Regions from separate parts of the Paenibacillus sp. FSL E2-8871 genome, predicted to be linked through region 1. Evidence: a T-box and tRNA genes for the amino acid it is inferred to sense, from the RefSeq annotation. Region 1 holds a T-box; the other holds one or more tRNA genes.

Region 1 (3,388 bases):
TATTGATCATTCAGCTTATCCTCGTTCTCAAATGGATAATGACTTTGCGCAAATGGCATCGAACCACTATCGAACCAAACATCGATAACTTCTGGTGTGCGAACCATCTCTGCGCCTTCGCTGAAAGGACTGCGTAGCTTGATCTTATCTACAAAAGGCTTATGCAGCTCGATATCCTCAGGTACATCGCCAATCGCCATCGCTCTCAGTTCTTCAATGCTGTGTGGAGCGAACTCTTTGCCCGTTTCTTGACATACCCAAACATTAAGCGGTGTGCCCCAGTAACGATTACGGCTGATATTCCAATCCACCAGTTCATCCAGGAACTTCCCGAAACGGCCTTCACGTACATGATCAGGATACCAATCTACACTGTTGTTGTTAGCAATCAGCTGATCTTTGATCGCTGTAGTGTTGATGAACCAGCTGTCTGTTGCGTAGTACAAGAGTGGTGTATCACAACGCCAGCAGAACGGATAGCTGTGCTCGTATTTTTCTTTGCCGTAAAGCAGTCCTTTTTCAGACAAAGCTTTAACGATATCCAAATCGCAATCTTTCACGAAGCGTCCAGCAAAATCAGATACTACATCCGTATACTTACCGGAATTATCAACCACGTTCACGAAGCTGATGCCGTTCTCGCGGCAAGTCTTGTAGTCATCTTCACCATGCGCTGGTGCCATGTGTACGATCCCTGTACCACTGGAATCTGTAACGAAGGAAGCACCTACGATGACATTGCTTTTCTCTGCCTTGATGTATCCGAATGGAGGAGCGTAGGTTTTGCCGATAAACTCGGAACCTTTATGTGTAGAAAGGACTGTGTGCTCGCCTTTCATTACTTCCTCCACCAAATTTTTGGCAACAATGTAGATACCGTCTTCTTGTTGTACACGTACATAATCCATGTCAGGGTTCATGGCTAACGCCATATGTGCTGGCAGCGTCCAAGGTGTAGTCGTCCAAGCTAGTACGTAGTCTCCACTGTCATCCAGTTTGAACTTTGCAGTCGCACTGAGATCCTTGACGGTCTTGTAGCCTTGGGCTACTTCATGGGAGCTTAGGGTAGTCTGACAGCTTGGGCAGTAAGGACTAACACGGTGTCCGCGGTAGAGCAACCCTTTGTCATGCACAGTAGCCAAGATGTTCCACACGCTCTCGATATACGTGTTATCCAAAGTTACGTAAGGATTATCTAGATCCGTCCAGTATCCGATACCCTCTGTAAACTCGCGCCATTGCTTCTCATAACCGAAGACGCTGTCTTTACATTCCTGAATGAATTTTTCTACGCCATATTCCTCGATCTCTTGTTTGCCGGAGATGCCAAGCTTCTTTTGTACGCCTAGTTCTACTGGCAAACCGTGTGTATCCCAGCCCGCTTTACGTACCACGCGGTAACCTTTCATCGTTTGGTAACGACCGATGAAATCCTTGATTACACGGCCCAGTACGTGCCCGATATGCGGTGCACCGTTCGCTGTTGGAGGACCTTCGTAAAATACATAGTTCGGACGTCCTTCACGATTCTCCATCGATTTACGGAACGTATTTTCGTCGCTCCATTTCTTCAATATGCGGACATCTCTTGCCCGTGCTTTTTCTTTGACATCTACTTTTTGCATGTGATGGTCAATCCTTTCATGGTTTAGTCTGTAAAGCTCTTTTCGATCCTTGGGCAGTCTGATTCAGCTCTTGCCTTCGGTACCCGAGCCGCAATCCCGCAGGGCAGCACTGGCTCGGGGTGCCACATGGAGCGGCGAGTGAAACGTCGGTCTGCCCTAGCAATGAAGGCCCCGCAGGCGAACCCGCCAGGGGAGCCTAAGAAGGGCCGCTCCTTCAGCCACATGAGTCCGTTCGCTTCCACCACCGTACCCGTTTGCACGAGGCTTTACATTGCGGGTGTCCAGAGGGCGGCAGCCCTTTGGGGTCCCCCTTAGAAAGGGGGATTTAGGGGGATGGCCACCCCGGAACAACAAAATAAGCGTCATCTCACCCCCAAAGGGGCGAGACAACGCTCGCGATACCACCCTAATTCTGCGCATGAGCACATCCTTAAGGGGAGTGTATTCAGCACAATCTCAGTCCTGCGCGTAAATCTCATGCACAGGTCCGGTGTAACGTCCGGCGGACGGCTAAGCTTACGCACGATCAACGCTTCAGCTTAACTTCTAGGGGAAGATCTTCCGGCAGGGTTCGAACAATCGGCTCTCAGCAATCGCCGACTCTCTGGAGAACGTTACCTTGTCGTACTTGTCCCGTCATCGAATACATATAAACATTATACAGATATGTTCTATTTATAGACTTTTTAAGTCTAAATGTCAACAACCGCTAGCCAAATCCGCAATTAGGAGTATACCTGTGCAGGCGGAATACTTTATTATGATCGATTTTAGCGAAAAATAAAAATAGAGGGAATAACTCCCTCTATTTAGCCGATTATAGCATGAAATTATAAATTAGAGGGAATTCCCCCCTATAAATTCAAGCAGCATTCATTCATCATAATGCATTAGATACGATGTAGAACATCATCCTTAAAAGTTACGTTCTCGCTTGCCTCACGACTCTCCAAGGCATTCCAGTCATCTTGTGACAACAGCTCGAGCTGTGCTTCCACCAATGTGCGGAAACGAGTGCGATAGATTGAAGCTTGCTTACGCAATTCTTCAGTCTCAATAGCAACCTTACGGGATTTGGATAACGCTTCGTTAATAATCCGATCCGCGTTCTTTTCCGCTTCCTTGATAATGAGCTGCGATTCCTTCTTGGAGTTGTTCTTCACATCATCCGCCGCTTCCTGAGCGACTAAGATCGTTTTCGATAAACTCTCTTCAATATTCACAAAATGATCTAAACGCTCTTGAATGGACAAAAGCTGATTCTGCAGCTCTTTGTTCTCACGGATGACACTTTCGTAATCCTTAATTACTTGATCCAGAAATTCGTTGACCTCGTCCTCATCATAACCGCGAAGTCTCCGAGAGAACTCCTTGTTATGTATATCGAGCGGTGTTAATGGCATGCTGTGCACCTCCTAGAAATTTCGGACCTTCTAAGTCTCTGAACCATACCTGCGCAGCAGACAAAGAAGAAAGACTGTACTTCAAGTAAAGGCAGAGGATGTATCGACGTTCCAACTGCCATTCATGGTTCGCCTCTTTTATAAAATATCGGCGTCCTGCTTTAAAAATGTTTGATTCCCTCGAAATAATCAATTTCGACAAGTAAAGCCGGATTCCTGCAAGGGATTCACACAAATTTACCAACCTGAACACGGTATCGGCCCTTTTTCGTCAAACTACCAACCTCTAGAACCTTGAATCGACCAAATCCTTGAATAGATACCATGTCACCATCTTTAAGTCCGCAGGAAGGGTCTTCT
Region 2 (3,388 bases), 2.6 Mb from region 1:
CAGGAGGGTAGTGACGCGGACTGATGGATATGTCCGTCTAAGCAGTGAGGCTGATGTGTAGGCAAATCCGCACATCATTAAGGCTGGGCTGTGATGGGGAGCGAAAATTACAGTAGCGAAGGTCATGATCTCACACTGCCAAGAAAAGCCTCTAGCCAGGAGAAGGTGCCCGTACCGCAAACCGACACAGGTAGGCGAGAAGAGAATTCTAAGGCGCGCGGAAGAACTCTCGTTAAGGAACTCGGCAAAATGACCCCGTAACTTCGGGAGAAGGGGTGCCCCGGTAGTGTGAATAGCACGAGGGGGCCGCAGTGAAAAGGCCCAAGCGACTGTTTAGCAAAAACACAGGTCTGTGCGAAGCCGCAAGGCGAAGTATACGGGCTGACGCCTGCCCGGTGCTGGAAGGTTAAGGGGAGTGGTTAGGGGTAACCCGAAGCTATGAACCGAAGCCCCAGTAAACGGCGGCCGTAACTATAACGGTCCTAAGGTAGCGAAATTCCTTGTCAGGTAAATTCTGACCCGCACGAATGGCGTAACGACTTGGGCGCTGTCTCAACGAGAGATCCGGTGAAATTTTAATACCTGTGAAGATGCAGGTTACCCGCGACAAGACGGAAAGACCCCATGGAGCTTTACTGCAGCTTGATATTGAATTTGGGTACGATCTGTACAGGATAGGTGGGAGCCGTAGAAATCGGAGCGCAAGCTTCGGTGGAGGCGCCGTTGGGATACCACCCTGATCGTATCTAGGTTCTAACCTAGTACCCTAATCGGGTACGGGGACCGTGTCAGGCGGGCAGTTTGACTGGGGCGGTCGCCTCCTAAAGAGTAACGGAGGCGTTCCAAGGTTCCCTCAGAATGGTTGGAAATCATTCGAAGAGTGCAAAGGCATAAGGGAGCTTGACTGCGAGACCTACAAGTCGAGCAGGGACGAAAGTCGGACTTAGTGATCCGGTGGTACCGCATGGAAGGGCCATCGCTCAACGGATAAAAGCTACCCTGGGGATAACAGGCTTATCTCCCCCAAGAGTCCACATCGACGGGGAGGTTTGGCACCTCGATGTCGGCTCATCGCATCCTGGGGCTGAAGTAGGTCCCAAGGGTTGGGCTGTTCGCCCATTAAAGCGGTACGCGAGCTGGGTTCAGAACGTCGTGAGACAGTTCGGTCCCTATCTGTCGTGGGCGCAGGAAATTTGAGAGGAGCTGTCCTTAGTACGAGAGGACCGGGATGGACGTACCGCTGGTGCACCAGTTGTTTCGCCAGAAGCATGGCTGGGTAGCTACGTACGGACGGGATAAGCGCTGAAAGCATCTAAGCGTGAAGCCCCCCTCAAGATGAGATTTCCCAATTAGTAAGACCCCTTGAAGACGACGAGGTAGATAGGTTGGAGGTGGAAGTGCAGTAATGCATGGAGCTGACCAATACTAATCGGTCGAGGGCTTATCCTATACTTAGAACGCAAATTCAATTCGGATTCAGTTTTCAGGCATCAAGCCTGAGCATTTACGATGTAAATGCCCGTTTGGTGGCGATAGCGGAGGGGTTCCACACGTACCCATACCGAACACGACCGTTAAGCCCTCCAGCGCCGATGGTACTTGGACCGAAGGGTCCTGGGAGAGTAGGACGTCGCCAAGCGGACAACCACATTACCCGTGGTATTTTTTTTGCCCTTAATATTGATGTGTCTTAAAAAGGGCCTTTAGCTCAGCTGGTTAGAGCGCACCCCTGATAAGGGTGAGGTCGGTGGTTCGAGTCCACTAAGGCCCACCATATTCCCTGATAGCTCAGTTGGTAGAGCACTCGACTGTTAATCGAGTTGTCACAGGTTCGAGTCCTGTTCGGGGAGCCATTTATGGAGAGGTGTCCGAGTTTGGCCGAAGGAGCACGATTGGAAATCGTGTAGGCGCCACAAGCGTCTCGAGGGTTCGAATCCCTCTCTCTCCGCCATGAATTTACTTCCCTGTTAGGGATGAGAAGCCTTGGTGGTTCGTTGGAACATAAGATTAGCATGGCCCGTTGGTCAAGGGGTTAAGACACCTCCCTTTCACGGAGGTAACATGGGTTCGAATCCCATACGGGTCATAACATGGAGGCTTAGCTCAGCTGGGAGAGCATCTGCCTTACAAGCAGAGGGTCGGGGGTTCGATCCCCTCAGCCTCCACCATATTCATTTAAGAACGACGCGGGGTGGAGCAGCCCGGTAGCTCGTCGGGCTCATAACCCGAAGGCCGCAGGTTCAAATCCTGCCCCCGCAACCAAATTTTCCTTAAGCATGATGTTTTGGGACTAGCTGGTTTAGTGTGAATGAATAGTATATAATTATTAAATGACGCGGGGTGGAGCAGCCCGGTAGCTCGTCGGGCTCATAACCCGAAGGCCGCAGGTTCAAATCCTGCCCCCGCAACCAATTTACTCTTATGCATTATGTCTATGGAACCGTGGTGTAGTTGGCCTAACATGCCTGCCTGTCACGCAGGAGATCGCGAGTTCGAATCTCGTCGGTTCCGCCATTTAGTTAATTATTGTTGGGGATTAGCCAAGCGGTAAGGCAACGGACTTTGACTCCGTCATGCATAGGTTCAAATCCTATATCCCCAGCCATTTATGAGAGCCATTAGCTCAGTTGGTAGAGCACCTGACTTTTAATCAGGGTGTCGAAGGTTCGAGTCCTTCATGGCTCACCATTATTTTTAAAGTGTGCGCGTGTGGCGGAATGGCAGACGCACCAGACTTAGGATCTGGCGTTTCACGACGTGGGGGTTCAAGTCCCTTCACGCGCACCATATTTTGCGGAAGTGGCTCAGCGGTAGAGCATCGCCTTGCCAAGGCGAGGGTCGCGGGTTCGATTCCCGTCTTCCGCTCCATAATTTTTGCGCCCTTAGCTCAGCTGGATAGAGCGTTTGACTACGAATCAAAAGGCCGGGAGTTCGAATCTCTCAGGGCGCGCCATTTTTATTACTAAGTAATTACATGTTTTGACGGGATGTAGCTCAGCTTGGTAGAGCACCTGGTTTGGGACCAGGGGGTCGCATGTTCAAATCGTGTCATCCCGATTTTATACCTTTGCGGGTGTAGTTCAATGGTAGAACTTCAGCCTTCCAAGCTGATAGCGTGGGTTCGATTCCCATCACCCGCTTATAATTAAGAAACATCTGTCTATTATAGGCAGGTGTTTTTTTGTATAGTTACATTCATATGGATACAATAGAACTTAGGGCTTTTAGTTGAGGAGGTAGCAATGTTTGAATTTGAAGCTAAATTAGTGCGACCTGATGCAAGTGGGAGCTGGACTTATCTTAACGTCCCTTTTGATGCCGAACAAATATTTGAAACAAAGTCCAGAATACAGGTAAAAGGAAGTGTAAATGGAATCCCCTATAGAGG

What was found. A T-box is a leader RNA that pairs with one kind of tRNA and senses whether it is charged. The one in region 1 lies ahead of ileS (isoleucine--tRNA ligase), so its partner is inferred to be a tRNA-Ile.
Region 2: it encodes a tRNA-Ile, which carries the amino acid that the T-box ahead of ileS (isoleucine--tRNA ligase) is inferred to sense. The anticodon was not compared.

Annotation. Positions count from the first base shown of each region.
Region 1 covers NZ_JBBOBV010000001.1:2,942,680-2,946,067, forward strand. The annotation lists gene ileS (isoleucine--tRNA ligase) at 1-1,625, opposite strand, end outside; T-box leader at 2,000-2,274, opposite strand; gene NYE25_RS13500 (DivIVA domain-containing protein) at 2,516-3,028, opposite strand; gene NYE25_RS13505 (YlmH family RNA-binding protein) at 3,256-3,388, opposite strand, start outside.
Region 2 covers NZ_JBBOBV010000001.1:5,566,047-5,569,434, forward strand. The annotation lists rRNA gene NYE25_RS25015 (23S ribosomal RNA) at 1-1,449, shown strand, start outside; rRNA gene rrf (5S ribosomal RNA) at 1,523-1,639, shown strand; tRNA gene NYE25_RS25025 (tRNA-Ile) at 1,698-1,774, shown strand; tRNA gene NYE25_RS25030 (tRNA-Asn) at 1,778-1,853, shown strand; tRNA gene NYE25_RS25035 (tRNA-Ser) at 1,859-1,951, shown strand; tRNA gene NYE25_RS25040 (tRNA-Glu) at 2,015-2,086, shown strand; tRNA gene NYE25_RS25045 (tRNA-Val) at 2,093-2,168, shown strand; tRNA gene NYE25_RS25050 (tRNA-Met) at 2,186-2,262, shown strand; tRNA gene NYE25_RS25055 (tRNA-Met) at 2,335-2,411, shown strand; tRNA gene NYE25_RS25060 (tRNA-Asp) at 2,437-2,514, shown strand; tRNA gene NYE25_RS25065 (tRNA-Gln) at 2,531-2,605, shown strand; tRNA gene NYE25_RS25070 (tRNA-Lys) at 2,613-2,688, shown strand; tRNA gene NYE25_RS25075 (tRNA-Leu) at 2,704-2,787, shown strand; tRNA gene NYE25_RS25080 (tRNA-Gly) at 2,794-2,868, shown strand; tRNA gene NYE25_RS25085 (tRNA-Arg) at 2,877-2,953, shown strand; tRNA gene NYE25_RS25090 (tRNA-Pro) at 2,984-3,057, shown strand; tRNA gene NYE25_RS25095 (tRNA-Gly) at 3,070-3,140, shown strand; gene NYE25_RS25100 (YdeI/OmpD-associated family protein) at 3,243-3,388, shown strand, end outside.